Regions from separate parts of the Bradyrhizobium sp. SZCCHNR1017 genome, predicted to be linked through region 2. Evidence: predicted binding sites of a transcription regulator. Region 2 holds the regulator's gene; each other region holds the start of a gene.
The links. Region 2 encodes LexA, which represses DNA repair genes until DNA is damaged. Its sites were predicted from a motif close to TGTTCNNNNTGTGTTCNG; they were not measured.
Positions count from the first base shown of each region.

Region 1: a site for LexA is predicted at 2,747-2,764, ahead of QW863_RS03210 (DUF3072 domain-containing protein). Genes of this name have one in related genera too.
Region 3: a site for LexA is predicted at 3,915-3,932, ahead of QW863_RS30010 (ribonuclease T2). Genes of this name have one in related genera too.

Region 1 is NZ_JAUHIR010000001.1:677,722-684,963, forward strand. Features, by position in the region: gene QW863_RS03195 (FdhF/YdeP family oxidoreductase) at 1-1,001, opposite strand, end outside; gene QW863_RS03200 (type 1 glutamine amidotransferase domain-containing protein) at 1,287-1,847, opposite strand; gene QW863_RS03205 (hypothetical protein) at 1,837-2,370, shown strand; gene QW863_RS03210 (DUF3072 domain-containing protein) at 2,811-3,002, shown strand; gene QW863_RS03215 (hypothetical protein) at 3,133-3,420, shown strand; gene QW863_RS03220 (glycoside hydrolase family 3 N-terminal domain-containing protein) at 3,435-4,802, opposite strand; gene QW863_RS03225 (DUF4173 domain-containing protein) at 5,017-6,495, shown strand; gene QW863_RS03230 (response regulator transcription factor) at 6,519-7,220, shown strand; gene QW863_RS03235 (ATP-binding protein) at 7,217-7,242, shown strand, end outside.
Region 2 is NZ_JAUHIR010000001.1:856,708-863,949, reverse strand. Features, by position in the region: gene QW863_RS04030 (glutamine--tRNA ligase/YqeY domain fusion protein) at 1-979, shown strand, start outside; gene QW863_RS04025 (hypothetical protein) at 1,010-1,222, opposite strand; gene QW863_RS04020 (ComEC/Rec2 family competence protein) at 1,365-3,656, shown strand; gene QW863_RS04015 (hypothetical protein) at 4,050-4,490, opposite strand; gene lexA (transcriptional repressor LexA) at 4,765-5,463, opposite strand; gene glp (gephyrin-like molybdotransferase Glp) at 5,669-6,880, opposite strand; gene QW863_RS04000 (alpha/beta hydrolase) at 7,012-7,242, opposite strand, start outside.
Region 3 is NZ_JAUHIR010000017.1:22,357-29,598, reverse strand. Features, by position in the region: gene QW863_RS30035 (ABC transporter substrate-binding protein) at 7-1,212, shown strand; gene QW863_RS30030 (NAD(P)H-quinone oxidoreductase) at 1,231-2,223, shown strand; gene QW863_RS30025 (DUF3617 domain-containing protein) at 2,270-2,818, opposite strand; gene QW863_RS30020 (hypothetical protein) at 2,902-3,207, opposite strand; gene QW863_RS30015 (hypothetical protein) at 3,376-3,840, shown strand; gene QW863_RS30010 (ribonuclease T2) at 3,973-4,677, shown strand; gene QW863_RS30005 (23S rRNA (adenine(2030)-N(6))-methyltransferase RlmJ) at 4,812-5,672, shown strand; gene QW863_RS30000 (cold-shock protein) at 5,925-6,140, shown strand; gene QW863_RS29995 (porin family protein) at 6,398-7,033, opposite strand.

The DNA of each region.
Region 1 (7,242 bases), 180 kb from region 2:
GACGCCTGCCGGCAGCAGGTTGCGAAAGCTTCGAAGCCGGACGTGTGCCGCTCGATGAAGGCGACATCGAGCACGGGCGGGCTCTTGGTCGCGACCGCGGCATCATCCGCCTCGATCACGGCCTTGCACAATCCGAGTAGTGCCGCACCATCGCCGCCAATGCGCAGCTGATGATACTGCGTGCTGATCCGCGTTCCCCCCGTCAGCACCATTTGAATGGGATTTTGCGGATTGGTGAAGCGCTCCAGCCCACGCTCCCGCAGCGGATTGAACGTGATGATGGGCACGCCGCGTTGTGCCGCCTTCTGCAACGGATGCAGCATGCGCGGCGAGTTGGTGGTCGTGTTCTGGCCGAAGAAGAAGAAGCAATCCGCCTTGTCGAAATCCTCAAGGAGCACCGTACCGACGGGGACGCCAATCACCTCCGGCAGAGCAACTGATGTGGATTCGTGGCACATGTTGGAGCTGTCGGGAAAATTGTTGGTGCCGTACATGCGGCCGAAAAGCTGATACATGTAGCTCGTCTCGAGCGAGGCCCGGCCCGACGTGTACATGACGACCGAGCGTGGATCGAGCCTGTTCAACTCCGCCCCGATGTCGCGAAGGGCCTCGTCCCAGCTCACGGCAACATAGCGATCCGCCGCAGCGTCATAGCGCATCGGATGAGCAAGACGCCCCTGCTCTTCGAGCTGATGATCCGACCAGGATCGCAATTCTGTCAGACTGTGCCGAGCAAAGAACTCCGGTCCGACTGTCTTGCCGGTGATTTCCCACGCGGTCGCCTTGGCGCCATTCTCGCAGAATTCGAACGGGTGCGGCTTTGCCGGCTTGGCCCAGGAGCAGCTGACGCACATGAAGCCGCCTGGCTTGTTCTGTTTCAACAGGATCTCGCTGCCAAGCAGGGTCACCTCCTCCTGCGTCAGGATGCTGGCGACCGCGTGCACCGAACCCCATCCGCCGGCCGGAGCCCTGTAGTCCTGGATTTTTGCTTTCTCGCTCACGACGCTCTCCGCGGCCTGTTCAAAAGCGGCAAACCCGGGATGAGCAGCGAAGTTCCGATTCCTCACTGAACGTTGCGAGGCTATCGTCGAAGTCCCGCGGGCGAAGGTCCGCGCTAGGAATTGGGAACGACCCGGCCTGCCGCGAGTCATTTCCATGCCTCTGGCGGCGTTCCCCCATCTCGCTGGAGGCACTCCGTGTGGACTGCGGCCCAGCGTTCGACCCCTCGGGCGCTGGGCCCGTCCCACTGAGGTAGCCGGGTTTTCTCCCGGCTTCCGATCTCAGCATCAAGCCGCGCTGCGCTTGAGATGGCGGCCTTCCTTGACCTCTTCGATGATCTTGGCGCTGAAGGCTTCCAGATCTCCGGGATTGCGCGAGGTGATCACGCCCTGATCGACCACGACCTCCGCGTCCTGCCAATGCGCGCCGGCATTGGCAACGTCCGTCTTGATCGATTTGTAGGACGTCATCTTTCGCCCCTTGGCAATTCCGGTCTCGATCAGGAGCCACGGCGCATGACAGACCGCCGCAACGATCTTCTTGGCTTCAAAGATCTCCTTGATGAACCGCAGCGCCTTCGGCTCGAGCCGCAGCAGATCCGGATTGATCTGACCGCCCGGCAGCACGACGGCGTCGTAGTCCGAAGCAGACGCCTGGTCCAACGTCTTGTCGACCTTGACGGTCCGTCCCCAGTCCTTCTCATCCCAGCCCTTGATCTCGCCCGGCGCGAGCGAGATGATCTCGACGGTCGCGCCCGCCTGCTTGAGACGATCGCGCGGCACTTCGAGCTCGGATTGCTCGAACCCGTTGGTTGCGAGGATCGCGATCTTCTTTCCCTTGATATCCATTGGACTCTCCTGGCCATTCGACACCGCCGGCAACCTCGCGCTGGCCTCCATGTTCCGCCTGGCAGGCCAGGCGGATCGTCACAACTGGTCGATCGAGTCAGCGCTCGCCTGGGTGGAACCAGCCTGCCTATGGCGCCGTTTGTTTGGACGTCCCTGCCTTGAATGGATGGGCGGCGTCGAGCGGCACGGCATCGCTGCATCGGCGGATCGCAATCTGGAGGCGCTCGTGCCCTACGCATTGTTTGAGAATGACGAACAGATGACCCGCCCGTTTCGCACCGAGCGCGAGGTCTGGGAGGCCGCGGAACAGGCCGATCTCATCACGCTCGGCACGCATGGCGAGAAAATCCTCGACAACAATTTCGAGATCAAATCATGCGAGGCCACACCGGAAGAGCTTACCGCCGCGCCGCCGGACATCGTATTGCCCGAAGCTCACACGCCCGATGCTGATCGAGGGAGCCGGACGACCGACCAATCTTTCTCCTCACCGGCCAAATTGAAGATGCGGACGTCCTCATGACCCGGCGCAGGTTGGCCTTTGCGGCTCAGGTGATCGTCGGCCATGTCGGTTCCAGGCCTGATCATCGGACTACGGACGAGCGGCGGATCACTCGGCCTTACCGCCAGCGTCTCATGCGCGCCGGGCGCCGCGCTGCTTGCGAGGCAGTCGGCTCGCTTCCTCCAGCTTGAGCCGCTCTCGCTGTTGCCGCAGCCGGTCAAGCGTCTCCAGCATGTGGTGCAAAAGCACTTCGGCGGCCGCCGTCGAGGGCCGAGCTCGCCGTAGCTGCACGATTTCACGGCGCTGCCGCCCGACCCGGAGACGCATACGGTCGATTTCGGCTCGAACCACACATAGATCGCGCATGAAGCACCCGAGCAAGAGTAGGATCGCACAATAGAACAAAATAGGAACACTTTGCAAGCTTTCCCGTTGAAGCCGGGCAACAACGGGAGATCCCCATGGCCGAACAGCTGCAGAAAGATCCCGAGGACTGGGTGTCCGGAGCCGATCCGATGACGGATACCCAAGCTTCCTACTTGAGAACGCTCAGCGAGCAGGCTGGCCGATCCGATCCCACGCGAGCGGAGATGACGAAGGCTGAAGCGTCAGAACTGATTGATGAGATGAGACGCGCCGCAGGGTTGGATTGAACCGGCATATTCGACTCACCAGGACGATGGGTCGGCAGATCGGTATTCCAATGTTGGCGATGCCGGTCCGAAGCTGTCGCGAATCAGAAATCGGTCGTTTAGTCTCCGCGGCATTTCGCGGGAGTCCACCATGGTTGCGGACAGTGACAGCAAGGTTGCCTGGCATCGCGCCCAGCTCAAAAAGAATCGCGCGACCTTGAAACAGATCGAGACGGCGCGGTTCACGGTGGGCGAGAGCGCCGATGCGAAGGCGCTTGAACAGACCAAGCGGCAGGTTGCGGAACTCCAGGTCAAGATCCGCGAATCCGAGCACCTCATCGCTCAGCACGACAAGCAGACGCGACGCCCGCTGGCGACCGACCTGCGAAGCCTCTCGAATGTCGCTTGGCGCAACTGGACCGGCAATGGCCCGCGCTGAGGGCTCGCTGCCATTCAGTCCACGATCTTCTGATGCACGCCTCCAGGCTGTTGCATAACCGTAGACACATTCGACGGCTGTGATTTGTCAACCGTCGGCGCCCAGCGCTTCAGCCGTTCATCGCTCCTGCTGATTGCATCGAGGTCGATGCGTCCTTCCGCCAGAGCCTCCTTGGCGCAGGCGAGCGCGCGGTGGAACTGGGTGCCGTCATAGGCCACCAGCAACAGATCGGCGCCGCCGTTGAGAGCCTCCACGACAGCTTTGCAGAGATCGCGGCCGTAGATCGCCCCCATCACGAGATCATCCGTCACGATCACGCCCTGATAGTTCCAGCGGCCGCGAATGAGTCCCTCGAGCACGGCTTTGGAATGTGAGGCAGGCCGCTCTGGATCGATCGCATCGACCGTCACGTGACCGACCATCATCGCCGCGTGCGAGCCCTGCAGCACCTGTCGGAACGGCCGCCAATCCGACCGTTCCAAGACATCTGCCGGCGTGCCGAGCTGTGCCGAGAAATGATGCGTATCGGCTGCGACGCGCCCCAGACCAGGGAAATGCTTGACGGCCGCGCGGACACCGCTTGCTTCCAGGCCACGGACGTAACCGAGCGCAATGTCGCCAACCACCGCGGGATCGTTGGAGATCGCGCGGCGGCCGATCAAGGTGTGAAAGTCCAGTCGGTTGCGTGTCCAGCTCGGGCGAAGGTCGACGACCGGAGCCAAATTGAAGGTGATGCCGGCAGCCGCGAGAGCCTCACCCTGGGCGCGCCCCATCGCGAACGCATCCTGCGCGCGCCGCGAGGCCGGCAGATCGGCCAGCGTTGCGAGGCCGGGCATGTTCGGCAGGGTCGGAGACAGGTGTGCGACGGCGCCTCCCTCCTGATCCGCCGCAACCAGCAGAGGCGGCAGCCCGGCACTCCGGCGCGCGTCCTGCAATCGCGCCATCTCGGCGCGCAGCTGAGGCTCGGTCCGGCCGCGGATGTTGTGGTGTGTCACATAGACGCCCGCGATCAACCCCTGCCGGGCCAACGCGGCTGCGTCATCGACGGCCGTGTAACCGACGATGAAATGCCGGCCGAGCAGATGCGCCACGTCGGGGGGCGTCCGGAACGTCTCGTACTTGCGCCAGGCAAACATGAACTGCGTCGACGTCAGCATGATCAGCGGAACGCACCATGCTACGACCAGAGCGCGTCCGGCGGGCCCCCGCCGCCACCGACCGCCGAGCATCAGCAGCAGCGGAACGGCAAGCCCGATGAGGAGCAGGGCTGCGTGGCCGCTGCCCCGCAGCCGAACCAGATAGGGCTCGTTGCTGTTCAGCGTGACGAAAATGAAGAGCAGAGCGAGGATCCAGAGAACCGCGGTCCTGATAAGTCCGAGCATGTGTGCAGTCGATCATCCGAGGGGAAAGACGGCCATTGCCGTAACAACCACGTTTTCCCTGCGCCAGATGTGGAATCGCGTCTGCACGAAATCTGCAAACAAATCCTGAAATGCTGCAGATCCCCTCGTGAGCTGCTGCATGGGCAGGCGTCATGCTTGGCTCATCGGCTTGTGCCTCCCGGCCCGAACGATGACCCAAACCAAGGATTCCTCCATGACGACTCTCGCCGAGCCGACGGCTGCGCCCGTCGCGCCCGATTCCATGTGGCTCAAATTCGCCATCACTGCCGGCCTCGTCGGCCTCGCCGACACGCTGCTCTACAACGGCCGGCCGATCGGCCTGGCATTCCCGCTGTTTTTCGCCGCGCTCGCCGCAGCGAGCATTCTCGCCAATCTTGCCAAGACCGATCGAAACCGTCTGGTCGGAGCTGCAGTTCTCTTCGTTGCCGGCCTGGCTCCCGCCATCGAGGAGCTGAACCTGCTTTCTTTTCCTGTCCTGCTGCTCACGACGCTGTCGGCTATCACGCTGGCGACCAACCGATCCGCGCGCGGCTTCCGGCTTCCGCTGACCGCCGCGCGGCAGTTGCTCCTGATCGGGCCGTTTCGACTGATACCTGATGCGATCGTGACGCTGCGCACGAACATGATCACGCGAACTCTCGTTGTCTGGAGCATCCCGCTGGCACTCGGCTGCGTGTTCTTGGCTCTGTTCGCAGCAGCCAATCCAGTCATTGAGCGGTGGTTCGCCGTCCTCAGTCCCGAGCGCGTCGCCTCCCAACTCACGATGGGGCACGCGATCTTCTGGCTCGTGACGTTGTCCATGGTCTGGCCATTCGTCAACCTTCGCTGGCGCGAGCGGACCAAGACCTCGAGCCCACCGATCGAAAGCGAGCCCGATCAGCCGTCAATCCTGACGACCGTGCTCGGCCCTGAAACCGTGATCCGGGCGCTGATCCTGTTCAACATCCTGTTTGCCCTCCAGACGGCGCTCGACGGCGCATATCTGTGGGGACATGCTGCGCTTCCGGACGGCATGACCTATGCGACCTATGCGCACCGAGGCGCCTACCCCTTGATCGTCACGGCGCTGCTCGCGGCTGCCTTCGTCATCGTCGCCGTCCGCTCCGAGACCACGGCAAACGAGTCGCGACTGGTCCGGCCGCTGGTCTATCTCTGGGTGGCTCAGAACGTGATGCTGGTCGTGTCCTCGATTCAACGGCTTCACATGTATATCGAGACTTATGCTCTGACCTATTGGCGAATCGCGGCCCTGATATGGATGATCCTGGTTGCGATCGGCCTGATCCTCATCGTGCTCAGGATCGCTCTCGACAAGTCCAACGCATGGCTCATCCGTATGAACCTGCTCGTGCTCTCGGCGACCATCTACGGCTGTGCGCTGATCAATTTCGACCGACCGATCGCAGACTTCAATGTCTCCCATAGTCGTGAGGCAGGACAGAGCGGCCCTCTCATCGACGGCTCCTATCTCGTCTGGCTCGGGCCCGAGGCACTGCCGGCCATCGAGCGGGCGATGCTGTTGCGACCGACGGACCGAGGGCTGGCCAGCGACCGTGATCGGCTCCTTGAGCAACAGGAAAGCAGCATGGCGTCCTGGCGATCCTGGAGTTTTCGCGGCTGGCGCCTGCAGCGCTATCTCGATACACATCCTGTGTCGCAGAAACCAAGCTGATGCCTCGCCGCGGAGTAAAGCTCGTGTCTCCCCGAATCCTCATCGTCGACGATGACCCGCATATCCGCGAAGTCCTGCGCGTGGCCTTGAGCAAGGCCGGCATGGCGGTGAAGGAAGCCGCCGACGGCCGCGCCGCGCTGGCCAGCGTCACCGAAGACCGTCCGAACCTGATCGTGCTCGACGTCGGCATGCCGGAGTTCGACGGCCTCGAGGTCTGCCGGCGCATTCGCCGGACCTCGCAAGTGCCGATCCTGTTCCTGTCGGCCCGCGACGAGGAGATCGACCGCATTCTCGGGCTCGAGATCGGCGGCGACGACTACGTGACAAAGCCGTTCAGTCCGCGCGAGCTGGTTGCCCGCGTCAACGTCATTCTCCGCCGGGTCGCGAACGGCGGAGGTGATCGCTCGGCCGAGCCGGAGAAGCTCGTCCATGGCCGGCTCCGGCTCGACCCGCAGCAGCACCTGGCCCGTTTCGATGACATGCCGCTGACGCTCACCGCGCTGGAGTTCAGCATCCTGCGCACGCTGATGACGCGTCCTGCGGTCGTGTTCAGCCGCGAGCAGATCATGGCCGCCGCCTATCAGCTCAACATTCAGGTCTCCGACCGAACGATCGACAGCCACATCCGCAACATCAGAGCGAAGCTCGCAGCCGCGCATTGCGAGGACGCGATCGAGACGGTCCATGGCGTGGGCTTCCGGCTCGGCCGCTGCGGCACCCCATGATCGCGCCCAAGCCCAAGGCAAA
Region 2 (7,242 bases):
GCTCGAGTTCGAGGATCACCGTCCCCTCTACGACTGGTTCCTGGACAAGCTGCCGGTGCCGTCGCATCCGCACCAGTACGAGTTCGCGCGCCTCAATCTCACCTATACTCTGCTATCCAAGCGCGTGCTGACGCGGCTGGTGCAGGACGGCCATGTCGCCGGCTGGAACGATCCACGCATGCCGACCATCGCCGGCCTGAAGCGGCGCGGCGTGCCGCCGGCGGCGGTGCGCGAGTTCATCAAGCGCATCGGCATCGCCAAGGCGAACAGCATCGTCGACGTCGGCATGCTCGAATTCTGCATCCGCGAGGAGCTGAATCGCACGGCGCTGCGCCGGATGGCGGTGCTGCGGCCGCTGAAGGTGGTGATCGAGAACTATCCGGAAGGCCAGGTCGAGGAGCTCGAGGCGATCAACCATCCCGACGATCCCGCAGCCGGCACGCGCAGGATCGCGTTCGGCCGCGAGCTGTATATCGAGCAGGACGACTTCATGGAGAACCCGCCGAAGAAGTTCTTCCGGCTGTCGCCGGGCAACGAGGTGCGGCTGCGCTACGCCTATTTCATCAAGTGCCGCGACGTCATCAAGAACGACGCCGGCGAGATCGTCGAGCTGCGCTGTACCTATGATCCGGCGACCAAGGGCGGCAACGCGCCGGATGGACGCAAGGTCAAGGCGACGATGCACTGGCTGCCCGCTGCACAGTCGCTGACAGCCGAGATCCGCCTCTACAACCAGCTGTTCGCCAATCCGAGCCCCAATGCGGCCGACTTCACTGCCGATCTCAATCCCAGCTCGCTCGAGGTCCTGACCGACGCGCGCATCGAGCCGGCGATCGCCGCGAGCAATTCCGACGCGCCGATGCAGTTCGAGCGCCAGGGCTACTTCGTGCGCGATCCGGATTCGACGCCCGACAAGCTCGTGTTCAACCGCACCATCGGCCTGCGCGACACCTTCGCCAAGGAAGTCGCGAAGGGGTGAGGCAAGCGGGGACCGCGGGACGCGTGTGGCTCAGCTGATCGCGTCCTGCCCGGCCTCGGTCAGCGTCGGCACGCCATCGGTGAGTTCGACGAGGCCGCGCTCGGTGAGCAGCGAAAGATCTTCGTCGGCGACAGGGGACAGCGTCAGCCGGTGGGCCTTGATGTCCCGGAGAGTCCAGCGCAGGTGGATCGCCTTCTCGAGCGCGAGGTCGGCGAAGGGGTCTTCAGGGTCGTGGGCGTCCATCCCCTGAAAAGCACGTGCGGCGCAAAAAGTTCCCCCGCAGCGGCCGTGCAGATTTCCAGGATTCCCGTTCCGTTCTGCTAGGCGCGCTCGCGCAGCTTCCGGTAGCCTTTCCGCCCGTCGGGTAACGGGTGGTGTGGGGGCAATGGCGGAGCCGGTCAGGCCGCCGGGAGGGCGTCGCGGGATCGCGGGCGTGATGGCCGATGTCTGGCCGCCGCGCGGCGCGCTGGCCGGCGGCTGGCCCGCGATCGGGTCCGGTGCGTCGTCGGCGTTCGCCGCCCGCCTGAAGAGCTGGGCGGCCGAGGAGGCCGGGGCGGGCCGGCTGCTACCCTGGGTGCCGGTGGCGTTCGGGGTCGGCATCGCGCTGTACTTCACCGCCGATCACGAGCCCGTGCTCTGGATTGCCGCCACCACCGCGGCGCTGCTCGGCATCGTCGCCATCATGATGCGGCGGCATCGGCTGTTTCCGGTTGCCGTGATGATCGTGGCGGCGGCGTGCGGCTTCGCCGCGGCGACCGTCAAGACCGCGCGCGTCGCGCATCCGGTGCTGGCGCGGCCGTTGTATTCGGTGGCGCTGTCCGGCTTCGTCGAGGCGCGCGACATCCGCGAGCGCAGCGACCGCATCGTGCTGCGGGTGACGTCGATGGAGAGCCCGCGCAACGCCGTCACCATCGCGCGTGTCAGGCTCGCGGTGCGCAAGGGCGCGGCGCCCGAGGTCGGCAGCTTCGTGCAGCTCAAGGCGCGGCTGCTGCCGCCGATGGCCCCGGTGCGGCCGGGATCCTACGACTTCGCGCGCGACATGTTCTTCCAGGGCATCGGCGCCTCCGGCTTCGTGATGGGCGCGATCACGACGGCGACGCCGCCGCAGGCCGCCGGCTTCGGCCTGGGCTATGCGGCGGCCATGCAGGGTCTGCGCGATGCGATCGACGCACGCATCCGCGGCCGCCTGTCGGGCGACGAGCGCGCCATCGCCACCGCGCTGCTGACCGGCCGGCGCGACGCCATCACGCCCGATGTCAACGACGCGATGTTCGTCTCCGGTCTCGGCCATGTGCTGTCGATCTCCGGCTATCACATGGCGGTCGTCGCCGGCGTCGTGTTCTTCGCCGTGCGCGCGCTGCTGGCGCTGATCCCCGGCCTCACCATCAGCCATCCGATCAAGAAATGGGCGGCGGCCGCGGCGCTGGTCGCGGCGGCGTTCTATCTGTTGCTCTCAGGCGCGGAGGTCGCGACCCAAAGGTCGTTCTTCATGACGGCCGTCGTGCTGATCGCGGTCATGGTCGACCGCCGCGCCGTCACCTTCCGCACGCTCGCGGTCGCGGCGATGATCGTGCTGGTGGCGGCCCCGGAAGCGCTCGTGCATCCGAGCTTCCAGATGTCGTTCGCGGCAACGCTCGGCCTGGTCGCGCTGGTGCAGTTCGGCCTGCCCAGACTGTTCGCGACGCCGGACAGCTCGGCCACCCAGCGCATCGCGCTGTGGGGCGGCCGCGAGCTTGCGATGCTGTTGCTGGCCTCGCTGATCGCGGGGCTCGCCACCACGCCCTATGCCGCCTTCCATTTCCATCGCGTCACGCCCTATGGCGTGCTCGCCAATCTCGCAGCGATGCCGGTCGTCTCGGCGCTGGTGATGCCGGCCGGCCTGATGGGCCTCGTGGCGGCGCCGTTCGGGCTCGACGGTCCCTGGTGGACGCTGATGGGCCTCGGCATCGACTGGATGATCGCGGTGACGCGCTGGGTGGCGGCGCTGCCCGGCGCGGTCGGGCGCATCCCGGCCTTCGGCATCGGTCCACTGATCCTGGCCAGCCTCGGTGTCATCCTGATCGGCCTGCTGCGCACACCGCTGCGCTGGTCGGGCGCCGTGGGGCTCGTGGTGGCCACCGTGTGGGCCGCCGCGACGCCGCTGCCCGACGTGCTGATCGCCGGCGATGGGCGCGCGGTGGCGGTGCGCGGCCGTGACGGGCGTCTGCATGCGATGCGCATCGGCAAGGACGTGTTCGCCACCAAGGAGTGGCTCGCGGCCGACGCCGATGCCCGGCTGCCGGCGGATTCATCGCTCACCGATGGCGTCTCCTGCGACGAGGCGGGCTGCGTGGTCGCAATGGCCGACGGCCGATTCGCCGCCCTGACCCTGCGCGCCGAGGCGCTCGCCGATGATTGCGCCCGTGCCGCGCTCATCGTCACCGCGCGCGCCGCGCCGTCATCCTGCGCGGCGGCCGTCATCGATCGCGAGCGGTTGCGGCAGCAGGGCGCCTTGATGCTGGTGCGGCAGGGCAGGAGCTTCGCCGTCACGCCGGCGCGCGCCGGCGGCACTGACCGCCCATGGTGGCCGGCGCCCGCCGAGGCCGGCGAGTTCGACACGACGCTGACGCCGCGCGCGCCGGCCGTGCGGCCTCAGGACGCGACGCCGCCGGAGACGGAGCAGGGCGAAGAAGACTGAGTGCCGGGCAGCTCGAACGTGCCGAGATGATACTCGGTGTCGCCAGGTCCATGTTGCCAAGTCCATCGAACAGCGAGGGGCTTTCGGCCAGCGTGAACGCAGCGCGCGGATAGCGTTGCCAGATGGCGATGTCGTCAGCCGTGACCGCCAGCCATCCGAACTCAAGCATGTAGCAGTCGGGCTCGGTGATCCGGCCGGCCTTGTTCCAATCGATCTTGTTGACCACGGCGGCAGGCTCCCCCGGCACATCATGCCGGCCGAGGGATGTCGTTCCTATCCGATGCGATGCCGGGGCGTGAGGTTCGCCCGAGAGGACTTTGCGCTTGCAGAACCCAAATCTCCCACGGTCGAAAGCTCGCTCACGACCGAGAGAAATGCCGATGCGGAGACCCCTCAGGTGATGCTGATGCGGCGAATCGGTGTGGCCTGCGAAGGCGGCACGTCCTCGGCGATGTCCGGGCGTCGCTCCGCCGGCTGCTTGCTGACCGGCAATTGCAGCACGGTGACGCGCTGGCCCTCGCAGAGCTGGGTCACCAGCACGTGGCGGCCATCGGCGAATTCGATCGCGTCGTGATGGCGATCGGGAATGTGAGTCTCGATGCTGTTGAACTTTGCGACGCGCTCGCGGATCGTCCGGGTCCAGAGCCAGCGGCTGTCGTAGCGGACGTCCTCGGCGAAGGCCAACTCGGTGCCGGGCAGCATGCAGACTGCGACGGTCGGCTCGCTCTCCAGCGCGAAGCCGCGGGTGGCGGTGCCACGGAAGGTCATCGAGATCAACGTCTCGCCGACCTTGGCGGGACGGGACGCAACCGCATGGAGGCTGTAGTCACACATCGGATCGCTCCTCGTTGAGAGATAGCCGACCCACGCTCCCCCCGGACAGGCGCAGGCCTCTATCAGAGTGGACATCGATGGTGATGTTAGCGCGCGCTTCGCGGCAATTCTGCGCTGATCTGCATCGCGTGTGCCCGCGGCCGATCACAAGCGTTTGAGCATGCCGCGCTGCACATCATGAGGTGCATTCGCGCGTGACGTATTTTGCTGGGCAGCCTCCGATCGGCGGCGAAAGCGCGTGCGCCCGCCGCCCATCGACCGATCCCATTCGCGATCAGTACTTGCGGTACAGCCCGACCAGCTTGCCTTGGATCTTCACCCGGTTCGGCGGCAGGATGCGTACCTCGTAGGCGGTGTTGGCCGGCTCCAGCGCGATCGATGCGCCGCGTCGGCGGAAGCGCTTCAACGTCGCTTCCTCATCGTCGATCAGCGCCACCACGATGTCGCCGGTGTCGGCGGTCTCGTTGCGCTGGATCAGCGCCATGTCGCCGTCGAGGATGCCGGCATCGACCATGGAGTCGCCGCGCACCTCGAGTGCGTAGTGATCGCCGTTGCCGAGCATGTCGGCAGGCACGCTGATGGTGTGGCTGCGCGTCTGTAGCGCCTCGATCGGAGTACCGGCGGCGATGCGGCCCATCACCGGCACTGCGACCGGGCGCTCGCCATCGTCCAGCGCGGGAGTGCTGGTGCGCACCTTGCCGAGATTGCCCTCGATCACCGACGGGGTGAAGCCGCGGCGGTTGTTGGCGGCCTGTGACAGCTCGGGCAGCTTGATCACCTCGATCGCGCGGGCGCGGTTCGGCAGCCGGCGGATGAAGCCGCGCTCCTCGAGCGCCGTGATCAGGCGATGAATGCCGGACTTCGAGCGCAGATCGAGCGCATCCTTCATCTCGTCGAAGGACGGCGGCACGCCGGCTTCCTTGAGCCGCTCGTTGATGAACCGCAGAAGTTCGTACTGTTTGCGCGTCAGCATCTCGACCTGGTCCCCGGTTTGTTGTCGTCCGAGTCCAGGAGCTGCGCCTCGCGCACAAACCGGCTGAGAGCGCCCTGGAGTCGGACCGTCATCGCGTCGCCCGCAACATACTAAAAACAAATCATGAACGGACACTATATGTTCGATGTGTGTTCCGCAATCCTAAAAATATGATGAACAGACCGGGCTTTACCGGGGAAGCGGCTCAGTTCGGCAGGCGCAGGATCTCGCACGGGCTGCCCGCAGGCGCCTTCGGCGCAAACGCCGGCCGGATCACCACCGCCTGCGAGAGCGCGAGATTGCCGAGCAGCGACGAATCCTGCTGGCTCACCGGGGTGGCGACCAGCGTGCCGTCGGCGCGCTCTTCGAGCCGCGCCCGCAGATAGTCCTCGCGCGAATCGTTCGGCCCGAGCTCGCGGCCGAGCAGGGCGGTCTCGCGCGGCATCACGGCCTCGTCGCGGCCGAGCAGCCGCCGAATCAGCGGCACCAGGAACAGGATGGCGCAGACATAGGACGACACCGGATTGCCGGGCAGTCCGATCACCCTCATGCCGCCGAGCCGTCCGTGCATCATCGGCTTGCCCGGCCGCATCGCGATCTTCCAGAACGCCATCTCGACGCCCTCGGCTTCGAGCGCCTGCTTGACCAGGTCGTGATCGCCGACCGAGGCGCCGCCGGTCGTGATCAAGATGTCGGCCTTGGCCTCGCGGGCCCGGCGGATGCCGGCGATCGTCGCCTCCATCGTATCCGCGGCGATGCCCAGATCGATCGGGGTCCCGCCCTCGTTGCGCACCAGCGCCCGCAAGGCGTAGCCGTTGGAATAGACGATCTGGCCCGGGCCGGGCGTCGAGCCCGGCATCACCAGCTCGTCGCCGGTGGCGAGCAGCGCCACCTTCGGCCGGCGCCGCACCGGCAGCGCCGGATGATTCATGCTGGCCGCCAGCGACAGGTCGCGGTCGCTGAGCCGGCGCCCGGACTTCAGCAGCACCATGCCCTGGTGAAAGTCGACGCCCGCCGGCCGGATATGCCGGCCCTTGATCGCGGCCTCGGTGATCACGACGTGGCCGTCTTCGGCGATCGTGTCCTCCTGGATCACCACCGCGTCCGCGCCCTCCGGAACAACGCCACCGGTGAAGATCCGCGCCGCCTCGCCGGGTCCAACCACGCGATCGAACGGCCGCCCTGCCGCAACCTCGCCGATGACCTTCAGCCGCGCCTTGGCCTGGGCGGCGTCCGCCGCGCGCACGGCATAGCCGTCCATTGCCGACATCGCCTCGGGCGGCTGCGTCCGCAGCGCCGCGATGTCCCGCGCCAGGATGCGGTGAAACGCCTCGTCCAGCCCGACCTGCTCCTCGGCCAGCGGCTCGGCGCCGGCGAGCACCGCGGACAACGCATCAGACACCGGCATCAGGGCCATGAGAGTTCCTTCGGACGGAGACGGCAGATCGAATGAATCGCCTTCTAACCGAACGCGCACGGCGCGGCCAAGGGCCTAGGCCGCTCCCTGCGTTCTGACCGTCTGCTGTGGGCCGTTTCCGGGCCGCTGCCTCACGATCGCGCGAGAAAGTCTGCAATCAACCGCATGACCTCCTGCGGACGTTCCAGGCTCGGCAGGTGCGCCGTTCCGGCCAGCTCATGTCCTGACCCGTTCGGCATTGTTGCGGCGAGCAGCCTGCTTCGCTGCTGGATGTGAGGAAAGTCCAAGTCCCCCCAGATGACGAGCGATGGCGCGACGATCTCCGCGAGGCGCGGGAAGGCTGGTGCCATATCGAGAGTCGC
Region 3 (7,242 bases), on a different contig from region 2:
ATCATCATGTCGCGCTGTCTCAGATCCAGCATCGCTGGCCTGCTACTGCTTGCAGGCTCATCCGCGCAGGCCGAAATCAAGGGGGGTGCCATCCGTATCGGTGTGCTCACCGACATGACCGGCATCTTCGCGACCGCGATGGGGCCCGGCTCCGTGGAAGCGGCCCGGATGGCCGCTGAGGAGTTCGGTGGCAAGATCAACGGCAGGCCGATCGAAATCCTTCAGGCCGATCATCAGAACAAGCCGGATATCGCGGTCGCGATCGCCCGGCGCTGGTTCGAGCAGGACGCTGTGCAGGCGATCGCCGACGGCGGCAGCTCCGGCGCGGCCCTTGGCGTCCAGGAGCTGGTGCGCAGCAACGGCAAGATCTTTCTCATCTCCGGGGCCGGCGCCAATCAGCTCACCGACGAGGCCTGCGCCCCGACCTCGGTGCAATGGACGCACGACGCCTATTCGACCGCGACAGCCGTCGTGTCGGGCATCATGCAGACCAGCAAGGAGCCGTGGTTCTTCATCACCGGCGACTACGCGTTCGGCCATTCGGTCGAGGCGACCGCGCGCGCCCGCATCGCCGAGCTCGGCGGCACGGTCGCCGGCAGCGTCAAGGCGCAGCTCGGCACGCCGGATTACGGCTCGTTCCTGCTGCAGGCCCAGGCCTCCGGCGCCAAGATCCTGGCGCTCAACGTCGCCGGCGACAATGCCACGGCCATCAAGCAGGCCGAGGAATTCGGGCTTGCGGCCCAGGGCATGAAGATCGTGCCGATGTCGTTCCAGAACGTCGACATCGAGGCCATCGGCCTCAAGGCGACGCAGGGCGATCTCATCGTCACCAGCTTCTTCGAGGATGCCTCTCCCGCCGCGCGCCGCTTCTCCGACGCGTTCTACGCGCGCCGGAGGGCGATGCCGTCACAGATCCAGGCCGGGGTCTATTCGGCCGTGCGGCACTATCTGCAGGCGGTGAAGGATGCCGACAGCGACGACGGCGCAACGGTGATGGCCCGGATGAAAGCCACGCCGGTCTCGGATGCCTATGCGGACCACGGCCAGATCCGCGACGACCAGCGCATGGTGCACGACCTTTATCTGGTCCAGGTCAAGACCCCCGCCGAATCGAAGCGCCCCTGGGACTTCGTCAAGCTGGTGACGAAGATCGCCCCCGATCAGGCGTTTCGCCCGCTCGACCGCAGCAAGTGCAGCCTGGTCGGCAAGTGAGCACATGAGCGACCAAGCATGATTCCGGACGATCAGCGCGCCGTCATCATCACCGCCGCGGGCGGCCCGGAGGTCCTGTCGGAGCGACAGGACTGGCCGGTCCCTCGCCTCGGACCAGACGATGTGCTGATCGAGGTCGCAGCCGCCGGCATCAACCGTCATGACTGCAACCAGCGCGCTGCCGGGCCGTCGCGGGAGCCCAATCCCATACCGGGATTGGAAGCCTCGGGGCGCATCGTGGCCTGCGGCGCCAACGTTTCCCCGGAACGGCTGGGTAGAGCGGTGATCGCACTGACCGACGGCGGCTCATACGCGCAATACGTCGGCACCGATCAGCATCTTGCACTGGACTTGCCGAGCGGCCTCGACTTGATCCAAGGCGCCGGCCTACCCGAAGCGCTGTTCACGACCTGGTTCAATTTCTTCGAGCTGATGCGCATGATGCCCGGCGAGACGGCCCTGATTCATGGCGGAAGCAGCGGCGTCGGCACGATCGCGATCCAGCTGCTGCGCGCGCTGGGTCATCCCGTCATTGCCACCGCCGGCACCGCAGAGAAGCGCGCCGTGGCACTCGGGCTCGGCTGCAGCGCCGTGTTCGACTATGCCGATCCCGATCTCGCCGAGCAGATCCGCGCGGCGACGGGGAAGCGCGGGGTCGACTGCATCCTCGACACCTCCGCCGGCGCTCACATCGCACAGGACCTTGCGGCGCTCGCGATGGGCGGACGGATCGCCCTGCTCTCGGCCGGACATGGCAAGGAGCTGGCGGTGCCGCTGCGCAGCCTGATGGCGCGCCGGGCCAGCATTACCGGCGCATTCCTGCGGTCGACGTCACTCGATATCAAACTCCGCCTCGCAAGCGAGCTGCGGCAACGCATCTCGCCCCTGCTCGGAACGGCCATTCGGCCGCTCATCGACAGCACCTATCGCCTGTCCGAGGCAGCCGATGCGCACGAGCGCATGGAGACGAGCCGACACATCGGGAAGATCGTGCTTCGCGTCCGCGGATGAACGCCAACCCACGTCTCTGCGCCCGCCACACGCAACGAGCGCCCGCTTACTGCTTCACGCCCGGGATCAGCGCCTTCAGCTTGTTCATGTCCTTGATATTCATCTTCATGCCGCCAGGCATCACGATGTCGCCGGGCTTCTGGTCGGGCTTGCAGGCGCCGAGCCATCTGGCCTCGATCGTCATCGCGGTGTCCTTCACCCCGGTGCCGGCGGCGCCGCCCGTGACGCGCGACATCGTCTTCACCGTATAGGCCGAGTTGAAGTCGCCGGTGATGTCGGCATGCGACGTCGTATTGATGCCGCCGAAATTGCAGACCGAATCGGAGACGTAGCCGGTCGCGGTCTTCTGGATGTCCTGCTTGGAGCAGACCTGCTGCGCCATCGGCGAGGCGAAGTTGTTCATCTCCTTGTCGGTGGCCGCGTCGGTGCAGTGCTGCATCGTCGCCTCCGGCAGCTGACCGCCGGATCTGATCATCTTCAGCTCCCACAGGCCGGCCTTGCGCACCGGCAGGTCGACGGCCCGTGCCTCATGACTCGCGGTCACGCCCAGGAGGCAGCAGGCCAACAGCCCAATTGCGATGCGTGTGCAGGTCATATGCCCCGTTCCGGCTCGTTGATCGATGCCGGAGCGAATGCCGCAGAAAAATGGCAATTGGGAGAACGGCAGTTGATGGAAGGTCAGTACAGCGTCCGCAGCGGCCGCTGCGCCGAGCCATAGGGCACCCAGCGGCAGGCGAACGAAACGTAGCCACCGTAACGCGCATCGACGGCGCGGAACTTCGCGACCTTGCCGTAGGAGGCGCAATGATCGACCGCGAGCTGGCGCGCATCCGTGGTCTGGGCCAGCTGGAAGGCGATGATGCCGCCGGTGTCGTTGCCCTTGAAGGGCGGCACCACGTCGGCCTGGGCGGACGCGGCAACCAGCACCATCCCAGCGGCCACGAGGCCTGCAGTCTTCACGAATCCGGCCATCAGCGTCCGCATTGCATTCTCCTCGATCTGGCCTGCCATTCTAAAGGTCCTGTCCGGTCAAGAAAAGAACACCGGCCTCGCGTTAACAGGACTAATCGTGGAGTGTTGCCGCGTTGCACTTGACCTCCTGTGGCCGCCGCGGCACGGTCCACGCTCCCGGATCAGCCTTGCGGACGGCCCATGCGCGACTTCAGCTCACCTTTCAAGATGTTCGGCGCCGCCTGTGGCGCGCTGCTTGCCGCCATCGTCGCCACCGCCCCGGCTCAGGCCGCCAACCCGCTCGAGATGAACTTCTGGTTGTCCGGTCCGAAATATGAAGGCCGGGTCGCGCCTTGCGAGGCGGCCATTCCGACCATCGTCTCGCGATTCCAGGACAAGGAGAGCACCTTCTGGAATTCCTCGCTGACGATCACCGGCGTCGCCAATGTCCATGAGATCGCCTTCCGGCCCTGGCAGTCCGACAACATTCCGCGTCGCTTCTGCACCGGCAGCGTGATGATCAGCGACGGCAAGGCGCGCACCGTCAACTTCTCGATCATCGAGGATGGCGGCTTCGCCGGCTATGACCAGGGCGTCGAGTTCTGCGTCGTCGGCCTCGATCGCAACTGGGCCTTCAATCCGGCCTGCCGCGCCGCCAAGCCCTGATTCGCCTTTCCCGGCGTATCGGCCGCTCGCGCGGGCGGCCGGCTGACGAATGGCTGCCTCGGGGCAGCCATTTTTGTTCTTGAAATGTTCCAGCGCGCTGGTAGGCTCCTAGTATTGTCCGGGGAGTACGCCATGTTCGATTGCCTGTGCCGACCTGCCGTCCTGTTGTCCAGAACGATCGCCTGCTTTGCCCTCTTGCTCGGCGTGCTCACGGCTGGCGCCGCCGAGGCGCAGGACCGCCGCCAGAATGCGCCGGGCGCGTTCGACTTCTACGTTCTCTCGTTGTCGTGGTCGCCCTCGTACTGCGCCGAAGCCGAGGAGCGCGGCGGCCGCGGCAACCGGTCCCAGCAGTGCAGCGGCCGACCCTATTCGTTCGTCGTGCACGGGCTGTGGCCGCAATACGAGAACGGCTACCCCGAATATTGCGAGCAGCCGGCGCCGCGCCTGCCGCGCAACCTCATGACCTCGATGCTCGACCTGATGCCGGCGCCGGGCCTGATCTACAACGAGTGGGACAAGCACGGCACCTGCGCCGGCGTGTCGGCGAAGGCCTATTTCGAAGCCATCCGCAAAGCCCGCGCCGCCATCAAGATCCCCCCGGAATTCCTCGATCTCGCGGAGGCCAAGACGGTGGCGCCCGCGGCGGTCGAGGAGGCCTTCATCAAGGCCAACCCCAAGCTCACGACATCGGGCATTGCCGTCACCTGTAATCGCACCAGGCTGAGCGAGGTCCGGATCTGTCTGTCGAAGGATCTGGAGTTTCGCAACTGCGACGAGATCGACCGGCAGGCCTGCCGGCGCGACGAGGTCAACATGCCGCCCGTCCGCGGCGGCTAGCGGCTGCAAATCGGGCGACGCAGCGCGTCGGCCTGCGGCGCCTCTTGCGGCGGCGCTCATCCGCGGCTCTCCGGAGGGCGTCCTGCGCATCGACGGGGTACCCTTTTGACGCGGAACGGCGTAACCCGGATGGCATGAACTACCGACACGCCTTCCACGCCGGCGGCTTCGCCGACGTCATCAAGCACATCGTGCTGACGCGCATCCTGGTCTACCTCCAGGAAAAGCCCGCCGCGTTCCGGGTGATCGACACCCATGCCGGCGCCGGCCTGTATGACCTCACCGGCGACGAGGCGACGCGCAGCGGCGAGTACCTCACCGGCATCGCCCGCGTGCTGCAGGCGCGGCTGTCCGATCAGGCCTATGCGCTGGTCCAGCCCTATCTGGATATCGTCCGATCGTTCAATCCCAAGGCCGAGCTGGTCGCCTATCCCGGCTCGCCGCTGATCGCGCGCGCGCTGCTGCGGCCGCAGGACCGCATGACCCTGTGCGAGCTCGCGCCGATCCCCCGCAAGCAGTTGATCGATCAGTTGCGCCGCGACACTCAGGCCCGTGTCGTTGATCTCGACGGCTGGGTCGCCCTGCCCGCCTTCGTGCCGCCGAACGAGCGCCGGGGCGTGGTGCTGATCGATCCGGCGTTCGAGGCGAAGGATGAGTTCGAGCGGCTCGCCGATCGCTTCGCCGCGGCCTTCGCGAAGTGGACCACCGGTATCTACGTGCTGTGGTATCCCGCCAAGAGCCGGCGTGCGACGGAAGAGCTGAGCGATCGTGTCGCGGCGCTCGCAGCCGCGGCCAAGCCGCCGGGCAAGGTGCTGCGGATCGAGTTCAGTGTTGCGCCGCAGATCGAAGGCGAGGCGCTGACCTCGACCGGGCTGCTGATCGTCAACCCGCCCTGGACATTACATGACGAGCTGAAGCTCATCCTACAGGAACTGCAGAAGCCCCTCGGCCAGGGCGGCGCGGCGCGCTTCCGACTCGAATTCCCCAAAGCTTGAAACGGCGACTGGTCGAAAAGCCGTAGTCAATCGGCGCGGAACCGTATTATTGTGTCCGATTGTAAGACTGGCTTTACGTTCCGCTTCCGCGAATGGTTGCGGCGGGGTGATCAAGGCCTAACAAGATCCGGCGATCCGGCGCGGCGAGCGCTGGGCGTTAAGGTGGCCAACGCTTTCCGATCAAAGTGATGTCCGGTCGGACGCTGCGCAGGGCGCGCAGTGGAGGAAGCATTGCGGGGGAGGAGTTTCCCGATGGCCATGACTGGGACGGTCAAGTTCTTCAACGGTGAACGCGGCTACGGCTTCATCAAGCCGGACGACGGTGGACGCGACGTGTTCGTGCACATCACGGCGGTGGAGCGCGCGGGCCTGAAGGACCTGACCGAAGGACAGCGGATCAGCTTCGAGGTCGAGCCGGACAAGAAGGGCAAGGGCCCGAAAGCGGTCAACTTGGTGCTGTCGTCTTAGGGCGAGCCCGCCTGGCGGTGGTTCACGCGCCGGCATGATTGCAGCCGGGCGCGCCTCGACGCCACCCCTTCGTTGGTTTGGAAGCTGTCGGCAGCGCCTGCTCGCGTGCACAGCATTGCCGGCTCGTACGTGCAGGCCGCGCGCAATGATGCGCGCCTGCCAGATTGCACAGAGCGCTCCGACAAAAAAAATCCCGGCCGCGCGAGCGGCCGGGAGGTTGTCGTTGGACGTTTCTTCTTCCTATTCCCTCGTTGCCATCAGAAGTGGAAGTTGATGCCTGCGCGCACAATTCCAAACCGATAGTCGTTCTTCGCCCCCGTGATCACGAAATTGCTGCTGTCGAGATCGACGTAGAGATACTCGATCTTGGCGGTCCAGTTCTGTGCCAGGCCGAACTCGGTGCCGGCACCGAGCGTCCAGCCCACCGTGGTGTGCGATTCCGAAAGACCGAAGGTCTCGGCGCGCAGGCCGCCAAAGGCGAGGCCGCCGGTGCCGTAGAACAGGATGTTGTTGAAGGCGTAGCCGGCGCGGCCGCGCAATGTGCCGAACCACGGGTTCGAGAACTTCCACGGGGCGAAGGTGTCATTGGCGCCGGTCAGGTTGATGTCGCCCTCGGCGCCGAACACCCACGGGCCGTTCTGCCAATTGTAACCCGCGGTCAGGCCGCCGGTGAGACCGGACGGCTTGGTCGGGTTGTTGCCGACGGTGCCCCATTCATAGCCCAGCGTGCCGCCGAGGTAGGGCCCGGCCCAGCTGTAGGCGTTGAGGGGCTGGTTCACGGTATAGGGCGCGCCGCGCCCGTAGCCGAGATCCGCCGCCTGGGCCGAGACCGATCCGAGAGCCGCCGCGCCCAAGCCCGCCGCGGCGGCAGCACCGACCAAGAACCTGTTCATCGCTCACTCCACGCCACTCGCCGTCACCCGCCGGAGCCTGCGCCGCGCGACTGTGGTGCGCGGGCCGGCGTGGTTACGGAACTCTCGCTTCTTTCGTGAGCATTTATCGAGAGTTTTAGGTTAAGCCGTTGTTAAGCCGGGTTACCCGGCCATTAACGTGCTTAACGAAGCGTTACCGCCCTGCCCTGTGCATGGCGCCATCGCAAGCT